One region of the Colwellia sp. Bg11-12 genome, then DNA from elsewhere that is predicted to be linked to it. Evidence: predicted binding sites of a transcription regulator. Region 1 holds the regulator's gene; each other region holds the start of a gene.
What was found. Region 1 encodes sigma-54, which starts transcription at its own class of promoters, with help from an activator protein. Its sites were predicted from a motif close to GTTGGCACGNNNNTNGNNT; they were not measured.

Region 1 (8,234 bases):
TATTAAGTGGTTAAAAGAAGGCGATATTTGCACCATTACTTTATGGAACGGTTCACCGATCACAGTAACAACACCCAACTTTGTTGATCTAGATGTTACAGAAACAGATCCAGGATTAAAAGGTGATACTGCGGGTACAGGGGGTAAGCCAGCCACATTAAATACCGGTGCTGTTATTCGCGTACCTTTATTTATTCAAATTGGTGAAACAGTAAAAGTAGATACGCGTACCGGTGAATACGTATCACGCGCAAGCAAATAAACGTTTTTAACTATTTTACTGATTTAAATAAGTGTTTTCATGAGTAGCTAGCGTTATTTAGCGACTCATATTTATCATTATTTGATAACACCCAAAAAATTATATTAAAAAACCTGCTTCTGCAGGTTTTTTTATAGATAAACGACTAGTTTATTTGTCTAGTATGCAGTTTTAGATAATCAAATAACTCTTTATAATACTTACCTAGCTTTTCTGCTTTTTTCTCTTTTGACGCTTGTCGCACTAATTGACGGAGTTTTTGTCTTTCCATCGACTCATGCTCGTTCAGTAGAGCTTCTACAAAGTCATTGCCTTGATCAATAACGTCATCACGCATTTTTTCAAGTTTAATAAATTTGGCTGTCTCTTGCTGATGTTTATTAGCCATAACATCAAGCGCATGTTTAATCGGCTCTAAATCAGCTTCAGATAACATTCTAGCTAAGTGTCTAACATGACGACGTAATGCTTCATGTTTGTTTTTAATTTTATCAGCTAAAATTAAGGCGTCCTTAATCTCCTCAGTAAAAGGAATTTTACTGCGCTGATGCTTAGATAAATCAATAAGCGACTGTCCAAAGATTTGTAACTGGATCATTTCACGCTTTACTTCTGATTTACTTTTTAATTCTTCATCTAATTCATCGATATCGTTAGCAGAGTCGGGCATAATATTCGTTATTAAAGTGATAATTATCGCTATTATACTCGTAAGTGCTTATGGTATACAGCGCATATTCTCCAATTTCCTGCATTTATAGAAGAAAACAATAAATTATGACTGAAACGATGAACGCTAAAGAATCGATGAAAGAACAATTAAGAGAAGTTGAGCAACGTGTAGCACAAGTACTCGACTTAGCAAAATCGCTAGGGGCGGACGCTGCAGAAGCTTCTATAAGCCGTCAACAAGGGTTAAGTGTTGGCACGCGTTTTGGTGAAGTAGAAACCGTTGAGTTTACGAATGACGGTGCATTGGGTATTACGGTTTATCAGCAAGGCCGAAAAGGAAGTGCTTCAACCGCTGATTTATCTGAAGCTGCGTTAAAGCAAACGGTACAAGCGGCGGTTAATATCGCTAAATATACTTCTGTTGACGACTGTTCAGGCTTAGCTGATAAGAATATGCTCGAAATGTCGCCTGCAGATTTAGACTTGTATCATCCAAAAGTATTATCAACAGACCAAGCGATTCAATTAGCCAAAGAATGTGAAGACAGTGCGTTAGCATTTGATCCTCGCATTACTAATTCAGACGGGGCATCTCTGGATAGTTTTGAAGGCTATAAAGTCTATGGTAATACCAACGGACAAATTGTTGGTTATCCAAGCTCTCGCCATAGTTTAAGTTGTGTAATGATCGCCTCTGAGGGCGATGATATGCAGCGCGATTACGCTTATACCGTTAATCGTGATTTTGATTTAATGGACAATGGTATTGATATTGGTGTGCAAGCATCAAAAGAAGCGCTATCGAGATTAAATGCGCAGAAACTATCCACAGGAAAAGTGCCGGTAATGTTTCGTGCCGATATTGCCAATTCAATCTTTGGACATTTTATTGCGGCGATAAGCGGTGGTAATTTATACCGTAAATCATCATTTCTAATGGACTCAATTGGTAAACAAGTTTTTCCTGACTTTTTAAATATCAGCGAACGCCCTCATATTTTAAAAGGGCTAGCGAGTAGTGCCTTCGACAGTGAAGGAATTAAAACTGTTGACCGTGAAATTATTGTTGATGGTTGTTTAGAAACCTATCTATTAACCAGTTATTCAGCACGTAAATTAGGACTTAAATCTACTGGCCATGCCGGCGGTATTCATAATTGGCAAATTAATGCCAAAGGCTCTGCCAATGGTGGTGACTTTGATGCTATGTTGAAAAAGCTCGGTACCGGATTTTTGGTCACTGAATTAATGGGACAAGGCGTTAATGTGGTTAATGGAGACTACTCACGAGGCGCTGCCGGTTTCTGGGTTGAGAACGGAGAAATTGCTTACCCGGTATCAGAAGTTACCATTGCGGGTAATTTATCTGATATTTTTAAAGGCCTAGTCGCTGTTGGAAGTGATGTCGATTTACGAGGCAGTATTTTAACGGGTTCATTGCTCATTGAAGAGATGCAGGTTGCTGGAAATTAAGTAGTAATTGTCATCTTAAATATAAGATAAAAACTAAGCATTGATGAGATCTTGAGGAAGTGCAAGATCTCAATACATCAATATTTAGGTAAGTGTTAAGTCAGTAATAACGTTGCTGTTCCTAAGAAAGCAAATATCCCCACGACATCAGTAATAGTTGTCAATATCACACTGCCAGCTAATGCTGGGTCAATGTTCATCCGTTTTAAAAACAGAGGAATGGCAACTCCCGCAACTCCCGCAGCGGTTAAATTCATCAACATCGCAAAAGCTATTACACCACCAAGCATTAAATTTTGTTGCCAAATAGCCACGACACCGGCAATTAATACTGCCCAAATAATGCCATTAAGAAAACCAACAGCCAGTTCTTTTTGCAGTAATATTCTGGCATTCGAGTCTCCAACATGACCTAAGGCAATTGCGCGAATAACCAGTGTTAATGTTTGGTTACCAGCAACACCGCCCATGCTGGGTACTAAAGAATTTAAAATGGCTAAAATCGCCAGTTGGCTTAAAACACCTTCGAACATACTTGATACAGCAACCGCTAATAACGCGGTTATAAGGTTAACTCCCAGCCAAATAGAGCGTTGTTGGGTACTTTTTAATACTGGAGCAAAGGTATCAGCTTCATCATCTAAACCGGCCATACTCATCATAGAGTGCTCAGCATCTTCACGAATAATATCAATAACATCATCAATAGTGATACGTCCAAGTAATCGGCCTTTATCATCAATGACAGGCGCAGAAAACCAATCAAATTTTTCAAAAATCTGTGCAACGTCACTATCAGATAAGTGGGCTTGAATGGCTTCAATATCTTTATTAATTAACGTTGAAATTATAATTTCAGGTTTAGCGGTAATTATCGCGGCTAAAGAAACGGCGCCAATAAAATGATTGTTATCATCAACCACATAAAACGAATCGGTAGCTTCTGGTAAGTCACCGCGTAAACGTAAATAACGTAATACCACATCAACAGTCACATCAGGGCGAATTGTTATGGTATCGGTATTCATGATACCGCCTGCGGTATCTTCCTCGAATGATAAAGCGGCTTCTACACGACCTCGGTCTTGCGAGTCCATAGCACTTAATACTTCTTGATAAACACTATCAGGTAAAGTACGTAAAACCTCAGCTAAATCATCGACATCCATCCCTTCAGCAACTTCTGCTAATTTTTCAGGGCGAATGGTTTTTAAAATACCTTTGCGAACTTCTTCGTTGAGTTCTTCAAGGACTTCACCGTGGTTATCTACGTCAATGAGTTGCCATAAAACGGCACGACTTTTAGGGTGAGATGACTCTAATATTAAAGCAATATCATAAGCTGGCATATTCTGTAGTAATTTTCGAACGTGCACAAACATACCGCTACCAAGTGCTTTATTGACTTGTTGCAGGCGTTGATGATTTTGTTGTTGCTCTGAAATTTCCGGCATAAAGTTTTCCTGTGCCGCAGTAATACGAAAATTATATTTATCATCTTAGTCAGGGTATGCTGGCTAAGGTGTTGTAATGAATGATAACTTAACTTTATTTTTTATTCAGTATTTTTCTTATTCATCTTCATCAAACTTATCAGAAAATAACTGACAAACATCAAAGAGGGCTTGCTGAGCATCTTCTCCTTGGGTGATTATTTCAACGGTTTTTCCATAACCACCCGCCAGTAACATTAAGCCCATAATACTACTGGCATCAGCTTCTTTGCCGTCTAAGCAAACCGTTACATTAGCATTAAGCTTTTGACTTAACTGGGCGAGTTTAGTGGCAGCACGTGCATGTAAGCCCAACTTATTGCTAATGGTTAATGATTTATTATATTTTGGCATGCGATGATTATTCTTAGGTACTTTGTATTTTAATATCGCGATGATGAGATTGAACATCTTCGCGCTCTTTACGTAGATTGTTCGCTAATAGTTCCGCAATATAAACCGAACGGTGTTTTCCACCCGTACAACCAATAGCGATAGTAATATAGCTACGGTTATTTCTTTCTAAGTGGGGCAACCACGTCATCATAAAGCTGTTAATTTGCCAGATAAATTTGGTGACTATCGGTTGGCTAGCAAGGAAGTCTCGAACAGGTTGGTCTAAGCCAGTAAAACCTTTTAAATCTTTTTCCCAAAAAGGGTTGGGGAGAAAGCGGGCATCAAATACATAGTCTGCATCTTGAGGTACACCATGCTTAAAGCCAAAAGATTCAAATACGACAACCATTGATGCAGACGTTTTACCCAAAATTCGCTCACGCACCAAGTCAGATAACTGATGAGGTGATAACTGGCTGGTATTTATATACAACCCCGCACGTGTAGAAATAGGTTCAAGCAGTTTTTTCTCTAAAGAAATCGCTTGATCGAGTGGAATATTTTGTTTTATTAACGGATGTAAACGACGCGTTTCACTAAAACGGCGAATAAGATCAGAGTCATCGGCGTCTAAATAAAGTATATCGAGTTTTACTGTTTTAGGCAGATAATCTAATATTTCTGAAACGTCATTAGGGTCATTGGGCAAATTACGGACATCTAGACTAACCGCTACTTTGTCATAATCATTGATGACGGTATGGGCTAATGCAGGCAACAAGTTAACAGGAATATTATCTACGCAATAGTAGCCTAAATCTTCGAGCACACGTAATGCAACACTTTTACCTGACCCTGAGCGACCACTGACTATCATGAGTTTCATTTAAATTTTCCTGACTTTTTATTGTATTTATTAACGTGCAGCTTGCTTTATTAAATTAAAAAGCTCTTGCGAATTTTGACACTTTCTTACTTGTTTTGCGATTTGTTTGGTACTAAATACTTGTGCAATACTTTGTAGCGTTTCTAAATGTTGTTGGCAGTTCTCTTCGGGCACAAACAGCGCAATAATAATATCCACCCCGCGATTATCTATAGAGTCAAATGCCACCGCTTGTTCACTGGTCAGTAAAACGGCAATGACTTGTGAGGTATTTGACAAACGCCCATGCGGAATAGCTATACCATTACCTATGCCAGTAGAACCTACTTTTTCACGCGCCATTAAACTTTCAAATAGCTGATGCGTATCAAGGTTATCAATTTTTTTTGCCGCAGTGGCGCTAATTATTTCAAGGAGTTTTTTTTTGCTAGTGCCCTTAACGGCACAGAGTGTGCAGTCAAGGGTTAGGATATCTTGCAACTTCATTACACTACTTACATTTTTTGATTAGAGAAAAGGTGAAAAACAGCATTAATGCTGATTCGTTTTGCCTTTGTATTTTAATATTTGCCGATCAAGTTTAACAACAAGACTATCAATAGAGGCGTACATATCTTGGTTTTCAGCTTTGGCATGTAAATCAGTGCCACTAACATGAACCGTCGCTTCTGCAATTTGGTTTGATTTTTCAACGGTGAGAACAACATGAACATTATTGATATGGTCAAAATGTCGGGTCAACTTTGCCATTTTTACATTGACATTTTCTCGTAAAGCTTCGGTAATTTCAACATGGTGACCAGAAAGGTTAATTTGCATAAGCTTAATTCCTCATCTTTTCGTTAAAGTAAACTTTTTCGTTGGTTAGAAGGAGGAATAGAAAGTGACTCGCGATATTTTGCAATGGTACGCCGAGCAACATTTATTCCTTGAGTGGCTAATAAATCAGCCATTTTACTATCACTTAATGGTTTTGCGGGTATTTCAGCCGCGACAAATTTTTTGATTAATGCACGAATAGCGGTTGATGAACATTCGCCACCACTTTCTGTCCCTACATGACTTGAAAAGAAAAATTTCAGTTCAAAAATTCCCCGTGGCGTATGCATATACTTTTGTGTCGTTACCCGAGAAATGGTTGATTCATGCATATCGACAGCTTCGGCAATATCATTTAAAACCATAGGACGCATGGCTTCATTACCATGTTCGAAAAAACCAATTTGTCGTTGAACAATACAGTTCGATACTTTCAATAAGGTATCGTTACGACTTTCTAAACTTTTAATAAACCATTTAGCTTCTTGTAAATTTGAGCGAATAAACTGTGTGTCTGCCGTTGACTTCATCGAGCGAGACATCGAAGCATATTGCTGATTTACAGACAGCTTTGGTGCTGTATCAGGATTTAGTTCAACAACCCAACGACCATTTTTCTTTTCAACAGAAACATCAGGAATAACGTATTGATCATCACTTTTGATAACACTGTCGCCAGGTCTAGGATCAAGTGATTGAATAAGGCGGACGACTTCGCGAAGTTGTTCTTCTTTGAGTCGAGTTTTACGCATTAACGTACGATAGTCTCGGCTACCCAGCAGATTGATATGGTCACGTAAAACCAACTTACTTTCTTCTAACCACGGCGTAGCGGGGTCAAATTGGTTAAGTTGAATAATTAAACATTCTGAAATAGAACGTGCAGCAACGCCAACAGGGTCAAAGAGGTTAATACGTTTTAGTACCACCTCTATTTCATCAAGTTCAACACCTTCAATGGCAACACTTTCTAGAATATCTTCACTGGAAACGGTTAAGTAGCCAGCATCGTCAACGGCATCGATGATTGCGGTAGCTATAGCACGATCGGTTTCGGTGAAAGGGCTTAATTCCATTTGCCAGCGTAAGTGATCTTGAATGGAATCTTGAGTTTCGCCTTGGTAAGTATAATCTTCTGAAGCGGGTCCTGAACTAGAACTCGCCGCACCTGCGGTGTAGTTGTCATCCCAGGTAGTATCCATGTTTAATTCTTCAGGGATATCATTTTTATCCATTGCTTCAGTGGTGGTGATTTCATCGATGGTGGGTGTGGAGTCTTCGCTGCCATCAGAAACGGCTTTCTCTTTAACATCACCTGTACCAGCTGTGTGAGCTTCTTCAAGGTTGTCAGTACTTTTATCTTCAGCATTGTTTGATGATTCATCCATTTCTAATAATGGATTATTTTCTAAGGCCTCTTGAATTTCTTGCTGAAGCTCTAACGTTGACAGTTGCAGCAATTTGATTGCTTGCTGCAATTGAGGCGTCATGGTTAATTGTTGTCCTATGCGGAGTTGTAGAGTAGGGCGCATTTAGGTCATTAACTTCCTATTATTTTTAATTGAATATTTTCGACATACGAAGATATTATTAACTTATTAGCTACTATAGCGTGAATTGTTCACCAAGGTATACATCTCTTACATGTTGATTTGCAAGAATTTGATCTGCATTACCTTCTGCAATAAGTTCACCATGGCTAACGATATAAGCATGTTCACATACATCGAGGGTTTCTCTTACATTATGGTCGGTGATCAAGACACCAATACCACGTTCTTTTAAGTGTAGAATAATTTTTTTGATATCACCTACTGAAATTGGGTCAACACCCGCAAAAGGCTCATCTAATAAAATAAACTTAGGCTCTGCCGCTAAAGCTCGAGCAATTTCCACTCGGCGACGTTCACCACCTGATAAGCTCATACCTAAATTATCTTTAATATGACCTATGTTAAATTCTTCAACTAAATGTTCTAGCTTTTCTTCACGTTCTGCATCAGATAATTCTTTTCGTGTTTGCAAAATGGCCATAATATTATCGTAAACACTGAGTTTTCGAAAGATAGAGGCTTCTTGTGGCAAGTACCCGATCCCTTTTCTCGCGCGTTCATGCATAGGCGCTAACGTAAGGTTTTCATCATTAAGAATAATATCGCCACTATCGCTTTCAACCAAACCAACAATCATATAAAAAGAGGTGGTTTTTCCTGCACCATTAGGGCCGAGTAAACCCACTATTTGTCCTGCCGAGACTTGCATACTGACATTCTTAACAACTTTTCTGCCTTTA
Region 2 (8,234 bases), 360 kb from region 1:
AATAGTCACAGGAATATCTAGAATTGCGTCAAGTTTACGCTTTTCTTCACCTGTGATCGGCGCATCTTCTTCAAGTTCTTCTAATTCAACTGTTTCGGCTTTGGCTGCAGCTTCGGCTTGTTCATCCATAGCCTCGTCCCACATACCTAAATCGTCATCTTTATCGCTCATGCCATTGGCCTCAAATTTACTTTATTATCTACTTTTGCTTTAATAAAATTATTAATAATCAAAATCATCTTCTAAAAGGTGTAACTCTGCATCACTATCTAAGCGCTTACCCCCTTTGGTTAATATGGTTAATTCATTTTTCACTGACTCTGGACGTTTAATTTTTTCAGATATCTTAATCGCAACATTATCACGACTACGTCCTAATTTAGCTCTAAATGACGGTAGACCTTCAATTAACACCGTAATATGCTCTGGCATTTCAATAGGAATAATATCACCCTTCTCTAAATCCATAATTTTCTGTAAAGAAAGATCTACAGAGATAAATTTAGTGGATAGCTCAACAGGTACATCCATGATTTCATCACGAAGTGCTTTTGACCAACGCATGTCAGTGTCTTCTTTATCACTTTGTACACCGGCATCAAGTAACTCACGAATAGGCTCAAGCATTGAATACGGTAAAGCAATGTGAAAGTCGCCACCACCACCATCAAGTTCAATATGAAAAGAACTGATCACTACAACTTCGGTTGGACTAACAATATTCGCCATTGACGGGTTGACTTCAGAATCTAAATACTCAAAAGATACGTCCATAACCGGAGACCATGCTTCTTTGTAATCTTCAAAGATCAACTTTAAAAGCATTTGAATAATACGTCGTTCGGTTGGCGTAAATTCACGCCCTTCAATTTTCGCGTGGTAACGTCCATCACCACCAAAGAAGTTATCGACGAGAATAAAAACTAATCGCGCTTCCATGGTAATTAATGCGGTACCTTTTAGTGGCCTAAAACGAACCATATTCAAACTTGTTGGCACAAATAACGTGTGAACATATTCGCCAAATTTGATCATCTGAATACCATTAATAGATACTTCAGCCGTACGGCGCATCATATTAAATAAACTAATACGCATATGACGAGCAAAACGTTCGTTGACCATTTCCAGTGTTGGCATTCGGCCACGCACAATACGATCTTGTGATGAAAAGTCATAGTCAGACGTACTGCCTTCTTCTTTGGCAAAGTCCTCTGATACTTCCTCTTCTTCAACGTCGTCAACACCATGTAATAGCGCATCAATTTCGTCTTGAGATAATAAATCACTCACTGAATAGTCTCTTTAGTTAAATGCATTGTCTTATCGCATAGTCTTATTGCATTACAAAACCGGTAAATAATACTTTTTCAACCACATTACTACCTTCAACATCTTTCATAATTTTATGAACTTCAACCAAAGATTTTTGTTTTAATGAGATTTTTCCTGCACTGGTTGATAAATCATCAGCATTTGACTGAGAAAAAACCGCCAGCAAGGTACTTTCGATTAAGGGTACATGTTTCTTGGCTGCTTCTTCATTGTCAGAGCCTCTTACTAATAACTGCACTCTTATTTCAACGAATCGATCACGAGAAGCACCCGGTACATTAAAACGGAATGGTCTTGGCATTGGCACATATAATGCTGAACCTGTACTTGGCGCAACAACTTCTTTTGCTTCGCCTTCGGCACTGTCATCGCCACTGTTACCATCAAGTTCAGCTTCAAGTTGTTCTTGAGAAACAGGGTCGTCTCCTCCCATAAAGAAGTAAACTCCACCACCTACAGCAGCCAATATCACAACCGCAGCAATGATAATGATCATTTTTTTGCTTTTGCCTTTGCTGTCTAATTCTAATTCTTTACCTTCGCCTTTTTCATCAGCCATCATCGAGCCTTTAATATCTATTTAAATGTTAGGTTTACGTTTAATCAACTATATCGTTGAATCGCTAACTAGCCAATGAGTTTTCTCATTTAAGCGTAGTAATCTACGCCAGTTGATGAACCTTTAACCAAATTTAGTGTTTGCGTATCACTTAACTCTGATAATTCATTACCGGTAACATCGCCCTCACCACCTTGACCACCACCGCCAAGTTCATCTTCATTATTTTGTTTGCTTTGTTGTTCAACATTGGCATCGCCAACATCAACACCACTTTCAGCAAGCATCTCTTTTAATCGGCCTAAGTTTTGATCAAAAGCTTCTTTTGCTTGCTGGTTTTGCACCGTAAAATTAACAACAGCCTGCTCATTTTGCATATTAATTTTAACGTTAACATTACCTAATTCTTGAGGATCAAGGCGAATTTCAATTTGTTGAAGTTTCTGATTCATCATTACCATGACTTTATCTTTCAACGCGCCAGCAAAATCTTTACGGTATACCGATAAAGCTTCATTTTGTAATGAAGTCGCTTGCTTTGCATTCGTGACTGATTGCGCCGTAGATTGAACATTTTCACTGCTCAGTTTGGTGATCATCTCTTCAGTGAAAGCTGCTGATTTTGTCGCTTCATTAACTTGAAGAATATCCCTGTTAAGCGCATTATCAATACTGGTATTCATTTGTTTTTTATCAAAAATATCACTAAATGGTTTTTCTTTAACTGGTACTTCATTGTTGACCAATTTTTCAGCGTTAGTAAAATTTTGTGCCATTTTCTTGTTTTGTTGCTCTGACGACTGCTCTTGAGATTGTTCGCCGGCACTTGAGTTTTGTGGTTCAAGTACTTTATGGGTTGCTTGATTGATCACCCGGCTTTGATTCTGGTTACTTTCTTGAGCTTGTTTTTCGCCAGGAACACTCACTCCAGCAAAAGCGACTTTATCTGTATTGATATTATTAGCATCAATTTCACCCACCAAATTTTCGTTTTTAACTGTTACAGGTAATGCCGTCTCGGCTCCCTCTTTCGTTACCGAGGTGTTATTTTGCGCTTGACTTTGTGGCGTTTTATCATGGGTTGTCGCTTTATCTTGGCTACCTAAAAACGCTGTTTTGTTTTTTTCTAATTCATCTTCAGTCGCTGTATTTTCTTCACCAACCGCAAGGGTTTCAAGATCACTTGCTGACATTTGCTGCTTTGTAGCATTGTTAACGGCAGTTTCTGTTTTCAATGATGTTTCAGTTTGCGTTGACAGCGGGGTCTTAAGATCAGTCAATTTCATTGGTGAAACTTGCTCATTTCCTGCTTTTTTCTCAACTACAGCAACGTCTAACTTACTTTCACTTTTAACCGCTTCAACGATGGGTAGGCTTTGAGCGTCAGTTTTATTTATCAATGCCGCACTTTTGCTAGCTACCTGCACTTTTAATTGCTCAGCTACGTTTTTATCGGTGTTAGATTTTACTGAATTATCTTCAATTGTTTCTGTTTTTACCTTATCGTTTCCACCAAGTACTTGCTTTAAAAGTACTTCTAATTCAGTTTTTTCTTGCTGCTTACCTGCACTCTCTAGGGTTGATAATTTTTCATTATTTATTGGCGTAACCGTGTTCTCACCTTTTACGCCATCAGATAATATTTTTTGAGAAGCCGACAAGAACGACATAAGTTGCTCGGTACTACTTTCTGTATTTTTAGAAGTCGGCGATTCGTTATTAACATTTACAACTATTGCACTTTTCTGCTCAGGCTCTTCTTTTTGAGCATTTTCTAGCTGATCTTTTCTTTCATTGATATCTTGATCATCACTAGGCAACTTCTCTGCTGATTCACTCTCATCAATTTCAGTATTGATTTCTTCATCAGATACCGTACCTAACTCTTTATCTTTCGATGGAGCGCTTTTATTTACTGGGTTACTTTCTGCATCAACTTTCGTTTTATTGCCACTTGTTTCTTGTTTTTTGCCGCTTTGTTGGTTTTGATAATGTTGGTCAACCATTTGCGCAAAATCTTTATTTGAATTTTTTGACGAGCCTGTTGCTCCTGACTGAACAGAACTAAAATCCTTACTTGGCGCTATATCTATGGCTAATGTATTAACTTGCGGCATAGTAAACCTTTTCATTTCAACGGTAAGTTTGAGCTATATTTAAAAGAGTTATAGCATTTTTTATGGCTAATTTTATTTCTAACACATAAGTAAGCAAGTATTGTTCCAATGAAGATCATAATCTTTTAAAATAGCTTTATCTCTGCATTTTTCGTCGCACAAATTGTTGAGTAGCAATTTCATCAAACATTTTTTGTTCTTGTTTGTTTGCAATAATGACCAGTGCGTCTCTTTTTTTATCAAGAAGTAATTCCACTGCTTGAATTTTTTGTCGCTGAGCAAACCACTGTTGTTTGCTCTGTTCGACTATTGCCTTACTTTGCGTTATGGCAATATCTACTTGCTGAGCTGCGTTGTCTAGCTTGGCAATAAAGGCATGAAAATGGCTAAATGTTGCGCTATCGATACCGACCATTGAACGTTCATTTAACCGTTTCATATACTCAAGCCGATACTCGCTAACACTGTTTAACCGTTCAATATTCTGCTGATATTCAAACTCAGCAGTTTGCAATGCTTGCGCTGCTTTTTTTTCTTTGTCTTGTTCATAACGATGTAAGGTATCAAGTTGCTTTAATGGCATAAGTTACCCTTTTGTAATAGTGAATTGCCAAGAAGCGTTACTACACTTTCTTTAACAACACGATGCTGGAACATTTTATTATCCCTGCGCTGTTTGTGCGTGTGCTTGCGCTGCAGAAAATATTTCTTGGAGTTGCGTTAAACTTTGATCATAAGGAATAACTTCTAGCATTTTTTGTTGTAAGAAAAATTTTATCACAGGCATTAAGTCAATTGACTGATCAATACGAGGATCATTGCCACGGCTATAAGCACCAATAGCAATCAAATCTTTGTTTTGCTGGTATAGCGAATAAACTTGTTTTAATTGTCGAGCGAGTTGCTGATGCTCTTCACTGGTCACCATTGGCATTACACGACTAATAGAACCTTCGATATCAACCGCAGGATAGTGGCCTGAATCAGCTAAAGCACGAGATAAAACAATATGCCCATCTAAGATTGCCCGAGCAGCATCTGCAATAGGGTCTTGTAAATCATCACCTTCTGTTAATACCGTAAAAAATGCGGTTATTGATCCCTGACCCTCACCACCATTACCCGCTCGTTCTACGAGTTGTGGTAACTTTGAAAATACTGAAGGCGGATAACCTTTGGTTGCTGGAGGCTCGCCCACAGCGAGTGCTATTTCTCTTTGCGCTTGTGCATAACGTGTCAGCGAGTCGACCAATAATAAAACATTTAAGCCTTGATCTCGAAAATACTCAGCAATTTGTACCGCTGTTTCACAGCCTTTTAGACGCATTAATGGCGAATTATCTGCAGGCGCAGCAACGACAACAGAACGCGCACGCCCTTCTTCACCTAAAATTTCTTCGATAAATTCTTTAACTTCTCGGCCACGTTCACCAATTAATCCCACCACAATTACATCAGCAGTTGTACCACGTGTCATCATCCCTAACAAAACACTTTTACCGACACCTGAGCCTGCGAACAGACCCATACGCTGACCTACACCTACGGTTAAAAAGCTATTAATAGCACGTACACCAACATCTAAAGGTTCGGTAATTGCCCGTCTCGATAAAGGGTTAATAGGTTTATTATTTATTTGGTAATGACCCGAGTTTTTGATTGGCCCCTTACCGTCTAAGGGTTTGCCTACGCCATCAACGACTCGGCCAAGCAAATCCATTGAAAAAGGTAAGCGAGCTTTTGTTGCTAGTGGCACAACGCGCGCGCCAGGTAAAACGCCTTGTAAGCTTTGTTCTGGCATTAAAAAGGTGATGTCTTTGGAAAATCCGACAATCTCGGCGATTAAATCGCCCTGTGCGGTTTCGACTAGACATTGGCTTCCTACAGCGGCTTTAACACCCACCGCTTCTAAGGTTAAACCCACAACTCGTACTAAACGCCCAGCGACAGAAACTTTATGCGGATGCACAAACTCTTGACAGTTTTTTAGTCTTTCATTTAGGCGAGAGGTATCAACCATAGCGGTATTTTGACTCTTTTATACAAGAAGTTACTGATGTAGTGCATCTTGCAAAAATGAGTCCAATACTTCTTTCATCCGTGATTTAACACTTAAATCTACGTTGGAAGTACTGTTTTCAATTTGACAACTACCGGGAACAAGTTGCGGTGCAGCAAGTAAGCGCCAACCTTGCTCTTGAACATGATCCGCACCAAATTGCTTTTCAACACGTTTAATATCATCTGGGTGCAATAAAATTTGTGTTTGTGCTTCTTGGCTAGGTAAAGCTTTTATGCCAGCAGAAATTGCGCCTATTATGATATCAGGATTTGTTTTAGCTTCTTGTAGGGTAATAGCTTCGGTAAGTTGCACAACAAGATGAAGAAGTTGTTGTTCGACATTTTTTTCTACATCGAGTAACGGCTTATGAAGCTGTTCAGTGAGCGACTGCCATGCGGCGGACTGTTCTTCTATACTTTCTTTTCCCTCTGCCAAGCCTGTTTCAACCCCTTCTTTATGCCCAAGTTCCACACCCTCTTCGTGGCCTGACACCTTTCCTTCCTCATGACCTTTAGCAAAACCTTCTTCTTTACCTTGACTAAAACCTTCGTCAAATGCCGCTTGACGAATGTTTTCAATATCTTCTGCTGTTAGCGGCGCTATTTCCTCTTCAACTATATCTTCAGGGGGTTCGAAGCGCCAAGCAGCTTTCTTACCCATAGCATTAGTGGTTTCATCTTTAACTTTATTTTCAGATTCTACGCTAGGCAATGACCATACATCGGTTTCTTGTTCAAGATTGGGCTTAATAATGTCAGCGTTGGTTTTATTTAATATTTTCATAATATGTTATAACAGTCTTTATCAAACGAACTACATATAGGAGGTCCTAAAGTGGCTTCAGGCGCTAAATGTTTACATGAGTAACGTTATTGGATGACTCTATTTTTAGCACAAGTCATTTGAAAACTGGGGCATCATTGAGTTATAGGAACTCATCACCGCCGCCAGCCCCCCCTAGCATAATTTCTCCCGCGTCAGATAAACGTCGAGCCACAGACAAAATTTCTTTTTGCGCGGCTTCAACTTCACTGATACGAACAGGTCCCATGGCTTCAAGGTCATCGGCAAGCATTTCAGCAGCACGTTTCGACATGTTGGCCATAATTTTTTCTTTCAGAGCATCATCAGCTCCTTTAATGGCTTTCATCAGCGCATCTTGCTGCACTTCACGCAATATTGCTTGGATACCGCGGTCGTCAACATCAGCGAGATTTTCAAAGACAAACATTAGGTCTTGTATTTGCTGGCTCATTTCTTCATCGTGCTCTCGAATAGAGTCCATCAACATACCTTCAACATTGGTATCAAGAAAGTTCATGATGTCGGCAGCTGCTTTCAAACCACCCATTTTAGCGGCTTGTGCGCCCGCTTGACCGGCAAATTGTTTTTCCATAATTTCATTAAGTTCTTGCAGTGCTGCAGGCTGAACTTCTTCAAGGTTGGCAATACGCATCATTAAATCAAGACGTACTTTTTCCGCGAACTGGCTCATAATTTCAGCAGATTGATCAGGGTCTAAATAGGAAAGTACAATGGTTTGAATTTGAGGATGCTCGTTGCGAATAATGTTCGCTACTTGTTTTGAGTCCATCCACTTCAACGAATCTAAACCTTTTGCGCCACCACCCATAACAATTTGATCAATTAAATTGCCGGCTTTGTCTTCACCTAATGCAGCGGTTAACGCTTTACGAACGAACTCTTCACTTTGGAAGCCAATTGTACTAAAGTTTTGTATTTCATGAATAAAAAGTTTATGTACAGCGGTAATCTTCTCTTGCGTGAAGTCTTCCATCGCGGCCATAACCATACCCACTTGTTGAACCTGTTTAGGTTCTAAGTGTTTTAATATTTGCGCGGCATCTTCTTCAGATAAACTGAGTAATAATATCGCAGCTTTCTCTGCGCCATCAAGTTTGTCAACGTCAAACCCTTTAGGTGCAGGGCTTAGCTCTTGCATTTCATCACTCATCTTCGTTCAACCAACTTTTAACTACTTGAGAGGAAAGTTCAGGCTCGTTAGCAACAAGCGCTCGAACAGCTTTTAATATATCTTCATCGCGATGTAGGTCGGGTAATTGTAAACTCCCATCAGGAGCAAACCCTACTGCCGCGGCGTCAAAGTCTGATGTTAGCATATCCATGGTTTCATCACCCA
Region 3 (8,234 bases), on a different contig from region 1:
GCAATTAGCCAACCAAAGACATTGAACGATAAATACAAGCCTGTTCCACCGGGGGTTTCCAGTACAACATGCATGGCAAAGCAGAAATATAAGATAAGTAAAAATCGAAAATAAGGGAATAGGGTCAAAGTAGTCTAAATATTCAAAAAAATATTATGTAAAGAGTAGAGTGCTTCACTTGTATTTACAATATCTTATCGTAGAATTGTTTGTAGGTTACAAGATATATTTTTATGAAAAAATACGATATGCTGTATAAATTAAGTAAAATGGAATTTTAAATAAAGTGAAGGTATTAATGGGGTCTTCGGTTACATTTAAACAATCAAATAAAACTACTCAAGGTTTCACGCTGATTGAACTCATCGTCGTTATTGTTATTCTTGGTATTTTAGCTGCGACAGCACTTCCGAAATTTATTAATTTAAAAGCTGATGCACAAACGGCAACATTGCAAGGTGTTAAAGCTGCAATGCAAAGTGCTGCTGCACTTATTCATAGTAAGTCGTTGGTTAAAGGTAATCATAATTTAGCAATGGGAACTGTTAATATTAACGATGGTGGCGGTTTAGCTAATGACGGAGAACTATCCCTTAACTTTGGCTACCCTTTAGCAAACGTCGGTGAGTGGCAACGGCTGCTTAATTTAGGTGAAAATTTTAAATATCGAGGACTCGGTGGAACCACCGGACGAGTGGTTGCCATCTATCGAGATGATACTGCACGGCCAAGTAGAGTAACAGATCCATGTATCGTTTATTATGTAAGAGCCATTGACGCGAATACCCCTCCAGAATATATTATTAATAAGTGTATTTAGTGTTTAATGGCTGAGTAAGGGAATACATTGATGAACAACAAATCGAGCACATATTCACTTAGAAAATATCATCGTGGTTTTACTCTGATTGAGTTAGTCATTGTTATCATCATATTAGGTATTCTTTCGGCAACGGTAGTTCCTAAGTTTTTCACTTCAAATGGTTTTACTGAATATGCATATCGAGCCGATGTTATTGCTAAACTACGCTTAATACAAACCCGTGCTATGCAACAAGTTAATGACTCTTGCCACCAAATGATGATCAGCGCAAATAAACTCGGCAAGGTAACTTGTGACACTCCTCCAGCATATATAGAGCAAAAAGCTACTTTAGTTGTCATCGATAATAACGATAATGTTACATTTAGCCCGACAGGACTTACCTTTTCTTTTGATAGTTTGGGGCGCCCACAAGGTTGTAACCAGCCTTGTGAAATTAGCATCTCTGGTGATCAGGAGCTGAAAGTTTCTATTGAAGCTGAGGGCTATATTCATGAGCTTTGATCAACGTTTACCATTACATTCTTTTTCACCTTTACAAAAGGGTTTTACCTTAATAGAAACCATTATTGGTATTGTTGTATTATCCATCGCCTTTTCTATTTTAACGACATTAATTTATCCATTATCTAATCAAAGTGCAGAGCAAGTTCACCAAATAAGGGCGGCTGAATTAGGCCAGTCGATGATTAATGAAATTTTAGGTAAAGCGTTTGATGAAAATTCTGATATGTCGGGAGGGTACTATCGTTGTGGTGACGACATCAATAACGACGGCGAAATTAAACTTATTGATGGTGAAAATACCTGTTCAACAATCTTACAAAATGAAGAGTCTGATGATCGTGAATTCTATGACGACGTAGATGACTACCAAGGACTCGTTATTATCGAGAATTCACTTGGGGAATCAACAGGAAGTGATATTTACATAGGATATCAAGTTAATGTCACCGTTGTTAATGACGGTGACTACGACGGTAATCCAGACGGAAATTCAATTACAACCAATTTCACGGCTAAACTAATAACGGTAACGGTAACTACACCCCAAGGTTTTGATTTTGTCTTTTCTGCTTATAAGGCTAATTTCTAATGCGTATATTATCGGCTAAGGAAAAGGGGTTTACTTTAGTGGAGTTAGTTACGGTAATCGTAATTTTAGGTGTCTTGGCTGTTAGCACTACAAGTTTCATTCAGTTTGGTACGAAAAGCTATACTGATGCAGTGGATCGTGAAGAGATAACGACAACAGCACGTTTTGTTATTGAACGGTTAAATCGAGAAGTAAGAAATTCTTTACCTAATAGTGTCCGTGTTGTGAATGGTAGTGGAAAAAAATGTTTAGAATTTATACCTATTGCACAGAGTGCAATCTATCTAGATATCCCTGTATTGCCTGAACCAGCGTCAAATACGATAACATTAGTGCCTTTTACGAGTGCACTTGTTGATAATAGTTCAAGCGTTGCGGTGTATGCACTTAATGCCAATGATATATATGATAATAACAATGGTGTTATTCATGGCTTTGATTCACTCTCCCCTTTGCTAAATAGAAATGAACTTAATGACAGTTCGCCAGCAGTGGTATTAACGTTAGCTACCCCTGCTAACCCTATACATTTTAGGGCTGATTCTCCAACGAGCCGTATTTATTTTATAGAGCCAGCGGTTGCATACTGTCTTGAGAATGACGAACTTTATCGATACAAAAACTATGCAAACTCCGCTGTAGATAACACGCCCATACGCAGCAATAATGGCGTTGAAAACAATTGGAGTCTAATGGCCGAAAATCTTGGGAATACAGTACTACCCTTTAATGTTGTTGATGTAACATTAAGACGTAATGCATTAGTCTTAATTCAGTTACATTTCTTTATAAACCTAGAAAATATTATTTTTAGTCATGAAATACAGGTGCCTAATGTTCCATAATAAGCAGGTAATAAGATCAAAGTCATTTTACCAATTACATAGCCCTAATAAACATCAAGGTAGTTCATTAGTCATCGCTATATTTATTATTGTTGTTTTGTCACTTCTGGGAGCGGCTTTAGTTAAAATGATGGCATCGAGCCAGAAAAATGTTGCGTTCGAAGTGTTAGGAACCCGTGCGTATACAGCTGCACAAACTGGAGTTCAGTGGCAATTAGCACAATTATTTCCTGTTGGTTTAGGTACTAGCCCGACAAAAAAATGTAGTGATGTAGGTCATGCCCCCCCTATAATTAATAATACGTCAGGTTTAAAAGGATGCGCTATAATAAGCCCCATCGGGTGTAGTGACTTTCTTCACGATGGTGTTCGTTATTATACAGTTACAAGTATTGGTTCGTGCGATATTGACGGAGAAGTTACTTCGAGAATAATTGAGGTAGAAGCAAGGAGTTTGTAAATCTTTACTTAAATACCCCTTAATCTTATAGACTGTATGTTACTAAATTTAGTGTTAGTTTTTTTTACAGTTATACTTTAAAATAAATACCAGCGCACTCCATTTCGTTGTTTATATTGACTAATTTATTATTGGTACGGTAAGTGCATCTAATATATTATCTGGCGAACCGTACCATTGTTGTTTTTCATTAATTGAGGTTTTATAATGATCAAATATACGTTTAAGTTAATATTAATGTTTTCCCTGCTTTTCTCTAGCGCATCTTTTGCTGGCTACATTACCACTGATCTTACCGATGATACGTACATCACTTATAAAGGTTACGATTGGACTTGGGCAGCACCTGTTAGCGTAACAAATCTTTCTGGTATAGATCCAACCACTGATGTAGACGTAGATAATGTGTTTGAAGACCCTACAGTACACACTGGCTGGATGGCAATTATTGATAATGAAATCAAACAATTATTTGCTGAACTGACCTTGAGTCACTTTCAACGCAATGGCGAAATAATTCAATCAGTAGCATATTGGAATTCACATTTTGTGCATGTTGATATCGCTGATTTTAACATCAAAGTAGGTGTTAAAGGTGCTGACGGCTATATTTATGAAGAGAACGATACTTTCTACGTACGTAATATTGCTGACAGACCTACAGCTCAAGTGCCAGAACCATCTACCCTTATGATTTTTGCTATCGCACTAATTGCTTTATCTCTGAGAAAGCGCGCTATTCAATAACGCTGATGTTAAGTAAATAAAATTCAAAACAGCCTCGCCATTGCGGGGCTTTTTATTGCTTATTAAACAACTTAGCGGTACATTTGTTTGATGATTATAGTTAATGTGGTTAACAGATTGAGTATCTCTAATCATACTCGTTGTTAAATGGCATTTTGCTATTTTTTTCAAAGTAGGTTCTATCAATATATGAAACGTATCGTATTATTCGTACTTATGTCTATTTCGTTTGTGGTGAGCGCCGCAACAACCACGAACTATGACTTTTCTGTACGAGATCCTGGTTCAAATATTTTTGCATATAAAGGAACTTATAGCGGCCGAAATCCACCTCCTGCAAATAATTCATCACCCTCCGTGGCTTTTTCTCCTTCAGACTATGCAAATATTGAGAGTAACAACAATACATATCATAGACTTATAAATTACACTCGAGATTTATATCCCGCTACACGCTATGTTGTAGCGCTAGATGAAGTTGCAGATACGATCACTGAATTAAATTTCTTCTGGAATGGTTATGGCGTAAATAGTAAAAATAATCAAACAGATGGCGTAGTTATTTACATTTGGAACAATAATAACAACAGATACGATTATCTCATGCACACAGTATCAGGTGGGATAGTCGAATTAGACCGAAGTTTAACATCAAATCTTACCGACTATATTGATAGCAATAATCAAGTTACCCTTTATGTTGTTTCTCAAGATGAAGCATCCAATAATCAGACTAATGAGATAGGAACGGACTATTTTCGCCTATCAGTGACTGCTAGTAGTGTAGCAACACTTATTGCCGAATATCGTTTTGATGAATGTCTTTACGAAGGCCGAGCATTTGAAGTTATTGATCAAACGGGTAACTTCTCTGCTGAAAGTTTTTCTAACCTTGATACATCAATTGACGCCCAAATTGAGCGTGCAGCTAACATTTCTGATGCCGCGCATCATATAGAAACTTCAATTCCTATTAGTGGCAACTTTAGTGTCGCTACTTGGTTTAATAAACCGACGGCCCGCTCGGGTAATCGTTATATGGTTTTAGGTGCAATGGCTAACGGTGGCGGTGATTTACTTTACTTAGACAGAGATAATAACTACCAGTGGGGCGTTTATGACGGGTCTCGTTCATCAAGTGGAAACTTTAGGTTTGGCAATTTAAGCAGTGGCTGGCATCATATGGTTTTAGTCTATGGTACTAATACCACGACACTCTTTATCGATGGCGAGGCCAAGGGCAGTATTGGCTTGAGGCCTTCAGGAACGCTGAAATATATTGGTACTTCGTATGATGAGGTCAATAGTCTTTCACCTCAAGGGTTCCGAACTGCACTTGATGAGTTTAAGGTTTATGATCAAGCGCTAACAAATACTGAAATCAACACGATTTATTCGAATGAACTTGCTAGAAATAATGCTGATGGTACCGGGCGAATTGCAGTACATTGCCCAGTACTTATTGCACAATTTTCTATGGACGAAGTCTCTTGGAATAGTAACCCTGGGCAGGTCGTTGACGAAACAGGTAATTTTAGTGCTAGTGCTATTAATGGAACAACAACCGAGGGGTCTTCACCTGCGTTAACAGGTAACCCGGGTACTTGTCGTTATGGTTTATTTGATGGCAGAGATGACTATATTCAAATTAATGATGATAACCGACTAGATTTAGAAACTGAGTTGAGTATTAGTGTTTGGATTAACCCCAAAACAATGCCAAGTTCTGGTTTAAAAACAATTATTTCTAAAGATGAGAACTACGAGTTTCATTTACAGCCTTCAGGCGAAATTTTTTGGTGGTGGCAAACACATTCATTTGCTACTAGTGGCGCAGGCATTACTGCCGGCAATTGGTTCCATATAGCAATAACGTATAAAAGTGGTCAGCAAGTTATTTACGTTAACGGTATTGAAAAAGGAACTCGAACCTTTACAGGGAACTTAACGCTCAACAACGACCCTTTACAGATAGGACAAGACCAAGGTTCTTCTGGTCGATTTTTCGAAGGTTACATTGATGAAGTGCATATATACGATGGTGCGCTGACGGCTACAGAAATAAATGAGCTTTATGCCAAGCGACAGGTCTGTGAAACTATTCATCATTTTGAAATCATTCATGATGGTCAAGGGTTAACGTGTCTTAGCGAACCTTTAACCCTAAAAGCATGTGCCGATGAAGCTTGTACTGCAACAATTGATACGCCAACCGAGGTACAAATATTTGCTGGTGGCGAGCTAAAGCAAACCGTTACGGTTATAGGTGAAACAAGTACTAGCTTCAATCACTTAGTGGAAGAAACCATCACCTTAAGCGCAGATCAAAACTATACTTGTAAAAACGGCCGGTCAACCAGTTGTGATATAAGTTTTGCTAATGCTGGATTCGTACTCGACATAAATTCTGGTGCAGACGCTTTATCTTGTGACAGTGTAAACTTTGCAATTAAAGCTGTGAAACTAAGTGATTCTGGTGAGAGTTGCGCACCAGCCTTTACCGGTAGTCAAAATTTAGAGTTTAGTTTTAATTACTCAAATCCGCTTATTGGTGGAAAACAACCCGTACTTGATGGAACTGCCATGGCAAGTGCAGGAGAAAGCCAAACCCGTGCGATTCTTTTTGACGAAAACGGTGAAGCTTCTCTACCAATTGCATATGATGATGCAGGCACGTTGAGTTTTAGTGTCAGTGAAAAAATATCATCAGGCGTTTCTAGCACAACTGTTAATAAAGATTTTTACCCCTCAAGACTTGTTTTAACCGCTAAAAAAACAGAGGGGGCATTGTTAAACAATACGACTGCTTCGGATGAACCCAAACAAGTTGCTGGCGATGACTTTTATCTGAATTTTATTGGGCAATGTAGTAACAATACTGAAACACCTAATTATCAACCTCAAGAAGCAAATGATTTAGCGTTAGCAGTGAAACATATTGCTCCCTCTTCACTTTCCTCAGCATTGGGTAAATTAACCGTAGGTGATACGAGCATGACGGCTTCAAACTCAGCAAACCCTGATTGGGAAACTATCAACGCTACGGATAAACAACTGGTAACCAATTACGACGAAGTTGGCATAATCAGTGTAAATATAAAAGATAATGACTATTTAGGTAATGTTATCAACGCTACGGGGTTTTTGGATATTGGTCGCTTTACGCCAAGTTACTTTGACATAACAGTGACCAACAATTCATTTGAAAATATCTGTATGTCAGACGATACACCTTTTACTTATGTCGGACAGCCTTTTAAGTATTCAACTGCACCTATAATAACGATTACAGCAAAGAATGCTGCAGGATTTATTACAAAAAACTATACCGATACTTCATTTCAAAAATTAGTACCTGCTGATGTTATCCTCACATTTGCTACCACTGATTCAGCAAAAAATGAGGCCGATAAAAATGGGGCTGATCTTGCGACTAAAATGATTATTGAACCTACAACTTCACCTGGCAGTTTAGGTGAACTTAGCAAAGGTGTTTTGGATTATACCTTCTCAACGTTCGACACATTTACTTTTACTAAGGGTCCTTATTCACAAGTAACTGAGTTTATGGTTAATTACAATATTTTGATTGATCGTATTAGCGACTCTGACGGTGTTGGTATTAATGTCTTAACTCCACCTCTAATGGTTCAGCCAACTGGGGGTTTTCAGCGTTTTGGTCGCCTTGTGCTTAGTAATAGTTTTGGCCCTGAAATATCATCAATAGATCAATATTTTGACGTAGAGTACCTTAATATATCAGGGAAGTTTGAACGTAATAAAGACGATAATTGCACACTAATTACGGCAGATGAAGATAATTGGTCTTTCACTGACCCAACAGGTGAGATAGCCATTAGTGATATTTCAATTAGTGGTACAGGGGGAAGTTTTAAAGCGGGTAACTTCCAAAATATTTCTCTTCTTAGTGAAAATAAGCAAGGGACTATTGATATTAAGTATACCGCACCTAGTTGGTTACAGTTTGATTGGCTAAATGCCGATAATAATTTTGATGATCCATATAATCAAAACCCATCAGCAACAGCTACTTTTGGGGTCTATCGCGGCAACGATCGTATTATATCGTGGCGAGAAATAGGTAATTAGCTAGCAATTCTGTTACTTTTGTCTCTTTTAATAAATAAAACCTAAAAAACATCTATTTAAAGGTGTTTTTTTTACAAACATACAACACATTCCCTAAAGTCTGGGGTATGATTAAGTGTTATTACTTTTAATTAAATACTGAACATTCTTACT
Region 4 (8,234 bases), on a different contig from region 1:
TTTTGTTAAAGGGGGTACAACATCAATGACATCTGAAACAATACTTCTTAAAATCTGTGTAAAGGCATTAAAGTTCTTAACAACGCTGCCTAGTTCATCTTGACTCATGACTTCGATTTGATTCGTTAAATCACCATCACCTTCAGCCAATTCTTTTAAAGAAGCATCAATGTTTAATACTGAATGGCTAATTGAACGCGCTATCACGATACTTAATAGCGACATTATAATCAGTAATAAAATACCCACTAAAATACTTAAGTCTCTTGAATCACTTGAGTTGGTGACGGTTTCTTCAACCAGTGTATTAAACCTTTGCGCCGCTTTTTCTTTGTCTTGAGTCAAAAGCTCAGTAACTTGCTTAAAAATATCTGATTTCTTTTCAATGCTGTTCTTTGTTGCTGGCGATTGAAAATCGATTTCTTCGTTGATAAACCCTATGGATATTTTTCTAGCAATATCATTATATTCTTTACTTAATGAGACTAATTTAGAGGTATCGGAAAATGAAGACTCAAGTGAGCTAATACGCTTTAGGTTATCTGCAAGCACTGTAACTAATTGAGTTGCTTGAGAAATCAACTCTTCATCACCAAAAGAAACACTTTGATTATAAATTTCATCGATACGTTGCCAATTACTCACATTTTCACTGGTTAAATTAACAAGATGAATAGTGGTATTCTGAATTGTTTTTAATAATATTTGGTTTTTAGAAATAGCAGTAATATTAATAAGCAAGTTAATAACAAAACTCAAAATAGCGATGGCTAAAATTGCTAAAATTTTATGAAATATAGGTAGAGATTTAAAAAAATTCATATTTATCCTAATCGTAAATTGTGCACTAATCGTGATTTGTGCACTATACACTGTACATTGTTAAAATGCCTAGCGACCAAAGTCTTAATCTTTTAAAGTCATCAGAAAATTTACCGCTTTTACATCAATAAACATGTCTGCCGTAATTTGTAAACCGAATAAGCTTTCTGAATCTAGACTCTACCCGTATTCATAAGCAGAAACAATGGCGTAATCGGCGAGAAAAGTTATGGGTATACCATAATGTTCAACACCAGTTTCATTGAGTATCTTGCCCACACTCACGCTGGCAAAGCCTAAGAGCCTTGCTCCGCCTGGGCTATTCCTTGTAGTAAGCATAACGAGACGATTATTGATGTAGCAAGTGTACTATTATTCATGCCAGATTCTCTCTTAGTGTTACTGCTGAAATTAATTTTATATCTTTTAAAGAGTTAAGTTCAGAATTATCATAAAATCAAGAAGAAAGTTGCTTTGAAATAGTTTATAGGAGGGCACTGACAAGAAATGTTAGCAACAAAATAAGCGGCGGCTAACATTCCTTTAGGTAATTATAATTACTTTCTAAAATTGACACCTGATTGAGCTGAAAAATAAGCAAATAGAGTATAAACCGCTGTTGCTTGTTTTAAGTCTTCAGGGTTCACCTTGTCTAAGGTATCGTTTTCGGTGTGGTGATAATCAAAGTACTTTGTACCATCAGGTGCAAAATTCATACTCGGCATACCTGCCGCACTCATCACGCTCATATCTGATTGTGCTTGAGCATTATTATCATTTGATAGTTCAACGCCTAATGGAGCTAGATGTGTAGCAAGATCGTTAATCGCTGTTAGCGAATTTTTACCAACACCAGACGTCATTTTATAAATTTTACCAACACCAAAGTCCCACTCTGCGCCAATGATATGGTTTGCCATGTTATTTTCATGAAGCTCCATATATTTTTTAGCCCCTAACAAACCCACTTCTTCACCAGCAAAAAGAATGACACGAATCGTACGTTTCGGCCGTTGCGGTAATTGTGCGATATGATAAGCAGACGCCAACATCATAGCAACCCCCATACCGTCATCTAAGGCGCCCGTGCCAACATCCCAGCTATCAAGATGTGCGCCAATTGAAACGATTTCATCAGGGAATTCACTGCCGGTTATTTCACCGATCACATTAGCAGAAACGGCAGTCACTTTAGGGTCGGTATGACTGGTTAATTTTAAATAAAAACTGACTGGCATGTTCCGTTTTAATTGGTTAACAAGTAAGTCTGCATCTGGGTTTGAAATAGCTGCAGCGGGGATCTTATTCACATTGTCGTCATAACGCATAATACCTGTGTGAGCTATCCGGTTATTGTCTGTTCCAACAGAGCGCATAATTAATGCCGATGCGCCTTTTTTAGCCGCTACAACAGCACCACCGACACGCGTACCTACGGCTGGACCATAGCCATTACCGTCGATATGCTCTTCCATTTGATAAGAAACAAATGCAATTTTTCCGTCCAAACTATTGTCTGGTGCCGCGACTAAATCTGCTAATGTCTTAAAGTGAGCTACTTCCGCGGTAAGTCCTTCATCACTGGTAGCTATACTTCCACCCAGTGCAATAGCAACGATTTTGTGTGGATATGGTGAAATTATTTTAGCTTGAACTTCGCCGCGCTGCCAAAAGGTTCCGGTAACTTCTTCTGTCCATACTTTATCAAAGCCTAACGCTTTCATCTTACTTTGCGCCCAAATGATCGACTTCTTATCACCCTCAGAGCCCATTAACCGATGGCCCACTTCTGTGGTTAACGATTCCAAGACTTGATACGATAAATCAGACTGGAGAGCGGTATTTTTTAATTGTGTTAATGCTTTATTTTCTGATTTTGTCAGTGTTGCTGCTGAGCTCGATAAAGCTAAAAAAACACTGCTTAACACAAGTGTTTTTATGACTGATTGAAAAGGCACTTTCCGCATGATATTCCCTTTTATAAGTAATTATTGATCGTAGAATGCATTCAGTATCAAGAATCTTGCGACGACATGCAAATAGCTTCACCTTAAAAAAGCAACAAACTATCTTTATTGAACTATTTACTGTTTATTAAGGTAAAACTGAACTTCTTCGAAATTTATAACTCAATATTACATCAATAATTTTATGATATACAAGGAGGTTATATGTGAATAAATTAAGCAAAGGACTGATTTTCTCTACCATTTTTCATTTGATGATACTGGTTATTTTCACGCAACCGTTTTCTCAAGCCCCTTTACCCATAATCATAAAAAACAATCCCGGTAAACTTATCCAAGCGAGACTCTATTTCTCTTCTGTTGCTAAGCAGTCAAACTTTGCTTTTGAGACAGTGCCTGCGACCCTTATAAAAAAAGCACCAAAAGATAAAGCTAAAAGTAAAACTCAAACTCAAACGGTTAAGAAAATACCGTTAAAAAGAGAGGCCACCACCACAGCTAAAATATTGCCGAAGCAGATAAATAATAAAGAAGTGTTAACGAATGAGAGCTCAAGTAAAAGTATTTCACAAACTTCACTAAGGAAGCTGCGGCAACGTTTGAATAATCAAGCAAGCGAAAACGCGCAAAACGACAATTTCAATCAATACTTAACCCATAAAAATACTATTGCACCATCGATAACAAGGTTTAATCAACAACCCGATGCTAAAGCGAAAGTAAAGCAGGTAGATTGTAATAACAGTAAGGTTAATATCGTAATAACAGAGATATCAAATTTGCTTGGGGGGAGCGTTCGATGTAATAGCATGCCTGATTTAAAAGACTTCTTAGATAAAAGAAAGAAATAGGCACAAAAAAACCAGAGAGGATATCACTGGTTTTTTAATTAATATAAAACTAAATGGGATTAGATTGAGAAGGAAGAGCCACAACCACAAGTCGAAGATGCATTGGGGTTATTTACTAAGAATCGACTGCCTTCTAAGCCTTCAATATAATCGACTTCACCATCCACTAAGTATTGTAGACTCATCGGGTCAATAACCATAGTAACGCCTTTTTTAACGATGGTCATGTCACCATCGTTCACTTTTTCGTCAAAAGTAAAGCCATATGAAAATCCAGAGCAGCCACCACCTGTTACATACACTCTTAATTTTAATTCCGGATTCTCTTCTTCTGTTATCAAAGACAACACTTTAGTTGCGGCGGCATCGGAAAATTTTATCGGTAATTCAGGAGTTGACATATTACTCTACTTACAAAGATGTTTACGGGATTGTCTCAGAGCCATTATCTTAAACTTGACTAATTTAGTCAAGTATTCACTTGTTTAGTCTACTAACCCTAATAAAAAGTAATGTCTCACAAATATAACAAAAAAAATGCGCTATATTTTTCAATATAACGCATTGATCAGATTATTAATGAAAAATTAATTTTTTACTTTTCTACGGTAAGTAAAACCAGCCATAGCAAGTAACATTAATACAATAGTTTCTGGTTCTGGCACGGGCGTTGAACCACCACCTTGAGGAGCAAATGAAGCAACACCTTCAATAATGTCGTTAGCACATGTCATTGCCCAGCGAAAAGCAATTTGATTAGCGGTAGCAAGTGCTGTGCCGCTCACATCAAAAGAAAAGCTGACTTTACCATAGTCAACATTGTAATTTTGATACGAGTTAGATCTTCTACTCCAGTAAGTGTGTGTCAGTTGATAACTTGCTCGATTATCAACTGACCATGAAGATGAATCATGAACTATATCGCTGCTTCTATCAGCAAGCATTACCGCTTGGTTATCACGAGAACTAGTACCATGAAGATCAGATGAACTCACTACCTGATTACTGCCAAAGCCTGACTTTAATTGGCCAGTTCCTGACGTAAATTTACGTGCGCCACTAAGGTCGTAAACATAGTTCCAGTCAGTGCCGGTGTTTGAATCTGTAGCAGAATCAGTATATCTGTCACCCTTGTTTGGTTGGTTCCCATTTGGGTTCCAAGGAGATGTTGCTGTACCATTAAGGTCTTCATCAGCAGCCATAAACAAATCACCAAGTTTAATACCATTATTACCTATATCGTCATAAAATGACGTAAAGATATCAACACTTAACGTTGTACCATCACGAGAAACAAGCATTTTATCGATATCGTAACGAGACATGCCACCATTAACATCACTGCGGTGACCTGCTCCGATGTAATTATCCATAATTTTTTCACCGCTCACGTCAGTGGCAAACGCGTTAATACTTAACACTGAGAATGTAACAGCTGCAATCCATTTTAAACATTTCATATTTTTAAACCTACTTCTAAATACCGGCATCAATACATGTGCAATCAAAACACAAGATTATGTATAATTTATTATCTACTAATTCAGTCTTATTCAAAATTCAAGCCAATATGCAAAAAACCAATAACTTCAACAATATAGAGCAATAGATAGATAGATACTGACTATATTACCTAAAAGTGTAAAAATTATCGACAACTATTCTTTTCATCCATTAAACAATTGAAGATCTTCTAGATATTCATAATAACTCCGAGTATCCTTAACAATTGATTTTCATAAGAGAAATATTTAAATGACACCTTTAATAAAAACGACTTTAGCCTTACTCACTGGCACGCTTTTATTGCTGAGTACACATTCTCTAGCTTTTACCGAGCAAAATGCAGATAAACCTTATGAAGACGCCCTCGCAAGCTTTTATATCTCTGAACTGAACGCTGCAATTATTCATTTAAAGAATGCTTTAAAAAATGATCCTAAACATTTACCTTCAATGGTTTTACTCGCCGAAGTGTATATTGCGATGGGAGATGGCGCTTCCGCTGAAAATCAGTTAGAAAAAGCCCAAAATAATAAAGCCGATGAAAGTAAGGTACTTCCTTTAATGCTCGAGGCTTATCTGTTACAACAAAAATATAAAGAAGTGATTAATGCCCCTATTGCTGCTGACACCCAAAAAAAACAGCTAAATAAAATTGCGATATTGCAAGGAAGAGCTTTTATCGCGATGAATAATTTAGCGCAAGCAAGAATATTATTTCAAGAAGCATTAGAACATGTCCCTAATAGCATAAAAGCACAATTAGGCCTCGCACAAGTATACTTGCTTAAAGGAAACATAATTCAAGCGAGAGCTTACCTTAGCCAAGTACTAACGGTATCTCCAACAAATAGTATTGCTTTAACAATGCTTGCTAATATAGAACAGCAAGTAGGCAATAAATTAGAGTCATTGAATATTATTTCTCAGGTTATCGAATTAAACAATAAGGATTTCCCTGCGCTACTAACACGAGCAAGTCTATATATTGAGCTAGGCAACTTTCAACTTGCCTTGAACGACATTGATGTTATTACAACAGAAATCCCTAATGAACCTAAAGCTAATTATTTAAAAATAATCGCAAACAGTGCGCTAGGAAATACAAAGGAAGTAGACGAAACAACCGCTCATATTAATGTGGTATTAACCGGTTTACCTGAAGAGATAATGAAACAAAATCCGGTCTATCTTTATTTAGCTGGCGTACTAAGTTTCCAACAACAAGAAAATCTTAAAGCTCAAGAGTTTTTGCAAAAATACCTTGCCATCATTAATAATGATACAAGAGCATTAAAGTTAGCGGCCCAAGTCGAGCTATCATTAAATAGCCCATTTCGAGCGAAAACATTATTGGTAAAATCAAAGTTAGTCGACCCCGATGATATCGAAACCTGGTCTCTACTTGGGCAAACTTATACAATACTAGGTGAGCTACAACTTGCTGAAAATTATCTAATTGACGTTGTTAATAGTAATAAAGACGACCCAAAGGCTTTGTTTGACTTAGCAAACTTAGAGATGCTAACCGGGAAATTTTCACAAGCGATTATTCACCTTGAACAGGCAAAATCACTCGATACCAACGTAAGCTTAATTGTACTATTGGCAGAGGCTTATCAGAAAAACAATCAATTTGAACAAGCACTTGAACAATTAGACCTTGCACTAACATTACAAAATGACGATAGCGTTTTACACTTACGAAAAGGTATCCTCTTAGGTCGATTAAACAAGCATCTTCTGGCAAAAAAGTCACTGGAACAATCTTTAGCTTTAAACCCAAATAATCTTAGAACGCTTGTTCATTTATCAAGAATAGATGTTATTGAGCAACAGCCTGAAAAAGCTATTGAGAAAATCAATAAAAAAGTGTCTGAATTAAAAGAGCCAAATGCATTTTTATTAATCGAGCTAGGCAATATACACCGCATAACAAAAAACAATAATGATGCACTAGATGCATACAAAAAAGCGTTTAGTGTTGATAACAATAACCCAACAGCATTAATCAACATCATTGAGATGCAAGTAATGCTTGGTCAGCTAAAAGAAGCTATAACGCTGACAAATAAATTTTTGAACAAAAACAATAAAGTTGGAAGTGTTTATTTAGCACTCGCTAATTTATATATGGCTGATAAAGCCTATGAACAGGCTTTTAGCACTTTTGAATTAGCCGTAAAGAACAGCAATGACAAATCAAATGTTTATAATGTTTTTGCTGATGCACAATTGTCCCGTTCTGATTTTGAGGGAGCCACTCTCAGCTTAAAACGCTCGATTTCATGGAATAGCGAAAACGTTGACTCATATTTAAAGTTGTTTGATATTTACGTAGAGCAAAAAAATGAACAGCTTGCTTTAGATATTTTACAAAGCATATCTGAGAGAAGTACTAACCTTGTTTTTTTGAAAAATTTAGAAGGTGACTTATACCGCCAATTAGGAAAACTTGATAAAGCCGAAAAATTATTTTTGGCTTCCTTGAAAAAAAGTAAAAACCGACAAGCAGTTTATGGTTTGTACCGTGTTTATAAACAACAAAAGCAATTTTCAAAAGCACTTAGTTTACTGACTGACTGGACTAACGATAATCCACAAGATATTACTTCTCAAATAGCTATAGCCGACACGCTAGTCGCTACAAACCAACTTCAGCGTGCCGCTGAAAAGTACCAAAATTTAATTAAAGAATTTTCTGAAATGCCTATTTTATTAAATAATGCGGCACAGGTCTTTATTAAATTGAATCAGTTCCCACAAGCATTAGCTTATGCTGAAAAGGCACATAATAAATTACCTGATAACGTAGCGATAATGGATACACTTGCATGGTCTTACACATTAAATGAACAAGCAGATTTAGCACTGCCTATATTCAGACAAGTCATTATTAAAGATTTTAATAATGCCGAAATAAAATATCACTTAGCTGTCGCTTTATATCAATTAAACCGTAAAGGTGAAGCGAAAAAATATTTGAAAACGGCAATAGAAAGTGAAAATGCTTTTCCTAATAAATCAGATGCGATAGCGCTCATGAAAAAGCTTTCTGGGGAATAAGATAGTGGGCTAAAAACACGTCGTA

Region 2: the regulator sigma-54 is predicted to act here: its motif matches at 4,103-4,121, upstream of H4J39_RS11415 (flagellar hook-length control protein FliK).
Region 3: the regulator sigma-54 is predicted to act here: its motif matches at 3,355-3,373, upstream of H4J39_RS07610 (PEP-CTERM sorting domain-containing protein).
Region 4: the regulator sigma-54 is predicted to act here: its motif matches at 5,192-5,210, upstream of H4J39_RS07440 (PEP-CTERM sorting domain-containing protein).

The regions. Positions count from the first base shown of each region.
Region 1 is NZ_JACGUZ010000071.1:176,653-184,886, forward strand. Features, by position in the region: gene efp (elongation factor P) at 1-262, shown strand, start outside; gene yjgA (ribosome biogenesis factor YjgA) at 408-932, opposite strand; gene pmbA (metalloprotease PmbA) at 1,040-2,407, shown strand; gene mgtE (magnesium transporter) at 2,503-3,861, opposite strand; gene H4J39_RS09710 (HPr family phosphocarrier protein) at 3,979-4,254, opposite strand; gene rapZ (RNase adapter RapZ) at 4,268-5,122, opposite strand; gene ptsN (PTS IIA-like nitrogen regulatory protein PtsN) at 5,153-5,608, opposite strand; gene hpf (ribosome hibernation-promoting factor, HPF/YfiA family) at 5,654-5,941, opposite strand; gene H4J39_RS09730 (RNA polymerase factor sigma-54) at 5,965-7,473, opposite strand; gene lptB (LPS export ABC transporter ATP-binding protein) at 7,547-8,234, opposite strand, start outside.
Region 2 is NZ_JACGUZ010000071.1:540,693-548,926, reverse strand. Features, by position in the region: gene fliN (flagellar motor switch protein FliN) at 1-171, opposite strand, end outside; gene fliM (flagellar motor switch protein FliM) at 223-1,293, opposite strand; gene fliL (flagellar basal body-associated protein FliL) at 1,337-1,894, opposite strand; gene H4J39_RS11415 (flagellar hook-length control protein FliK) at 1,984-4,011, opposite strand; gene fliJ (flagellar export protein FliJ) at 4,148-4,594, opposite strand; gene fliI (flagellar protein export ATPase FliI) at 4,673-6,031, opposite strand; gene fliH (flagellar assembly protein FliH) at 6,062-6,856, opposite strand; gene fliG (flagellar motor switch protein FliG) at 6,999-8,048, opposite strand; gene fliF (flagellar basal-body MS-ring/collar protein FliF) at 8,041-8,234, opposite strand, start outside.
Region 3 is NZ_JACGUZ010000059.1:374,263-382,496, forward strand. Features, by position in the region: gene H4J39_RS07580 (PglL family O-oligosaccharyltransferase) at 1-74, opposite strand, end outside; gene H4J39_RS19285 (type II secretion system protein) at 287-820, shown strand; gene H4J39_RS19290 (prepilin-type N-terminal cleavage/methylation domain-containing protein) at 851-1,327, shown strand; gene H4J39_RS07595 (prepilin-type N-terminal cleavage/methylation domain-containing protein) at 1,317-1,919, shown strand; gene H4J39_RS07600 (PilW family protein) at 1,919-2,764, shown strand; gene H4J39_RS07605 (pilus assembly PilX N-terminal domain-containing protein) at 2,754-3,224, shown strand; gene H4J39_RS07610 (PEP-CTERM sorting domain-containing protein) at 3,432-3,971, shown strand; gene H4J39_RS07615 (LamG domain-containing protein) at 4,161-8,081, shown strand.
Region 4 is NZ_JACGUZ010000059.1:341,621-349,854, reverse strand. Features, by position in the region: gene H4J39_RS07460 (methyl-accepting chemotaxis protein) at 1-822, opposite strand, end outside; gene H4J39_RS18955 (hypothetical protein) at 1,003-1,161, opposite strand; gene H4J39_RS07455 (M20/M25/M40 family metallo-hydrolase) at 1,380-2,789, opposite strand; gene H4J39_RS07450 (hypothetical protein) at 2,996-3,640, shown strand; gene erpA (iron-sulfur cluster insertion protein ErpA) at 3,700-4,041, opposite strand; gene H4J39_RS07440 (PEP-CTERM sorting domain-containing protein) at 4,228-5,100, opposite strand; gene prsT (XrtA/PEP-CTERM system TPR-repeat protein PrsT) at 5,396-8,209, shown strand.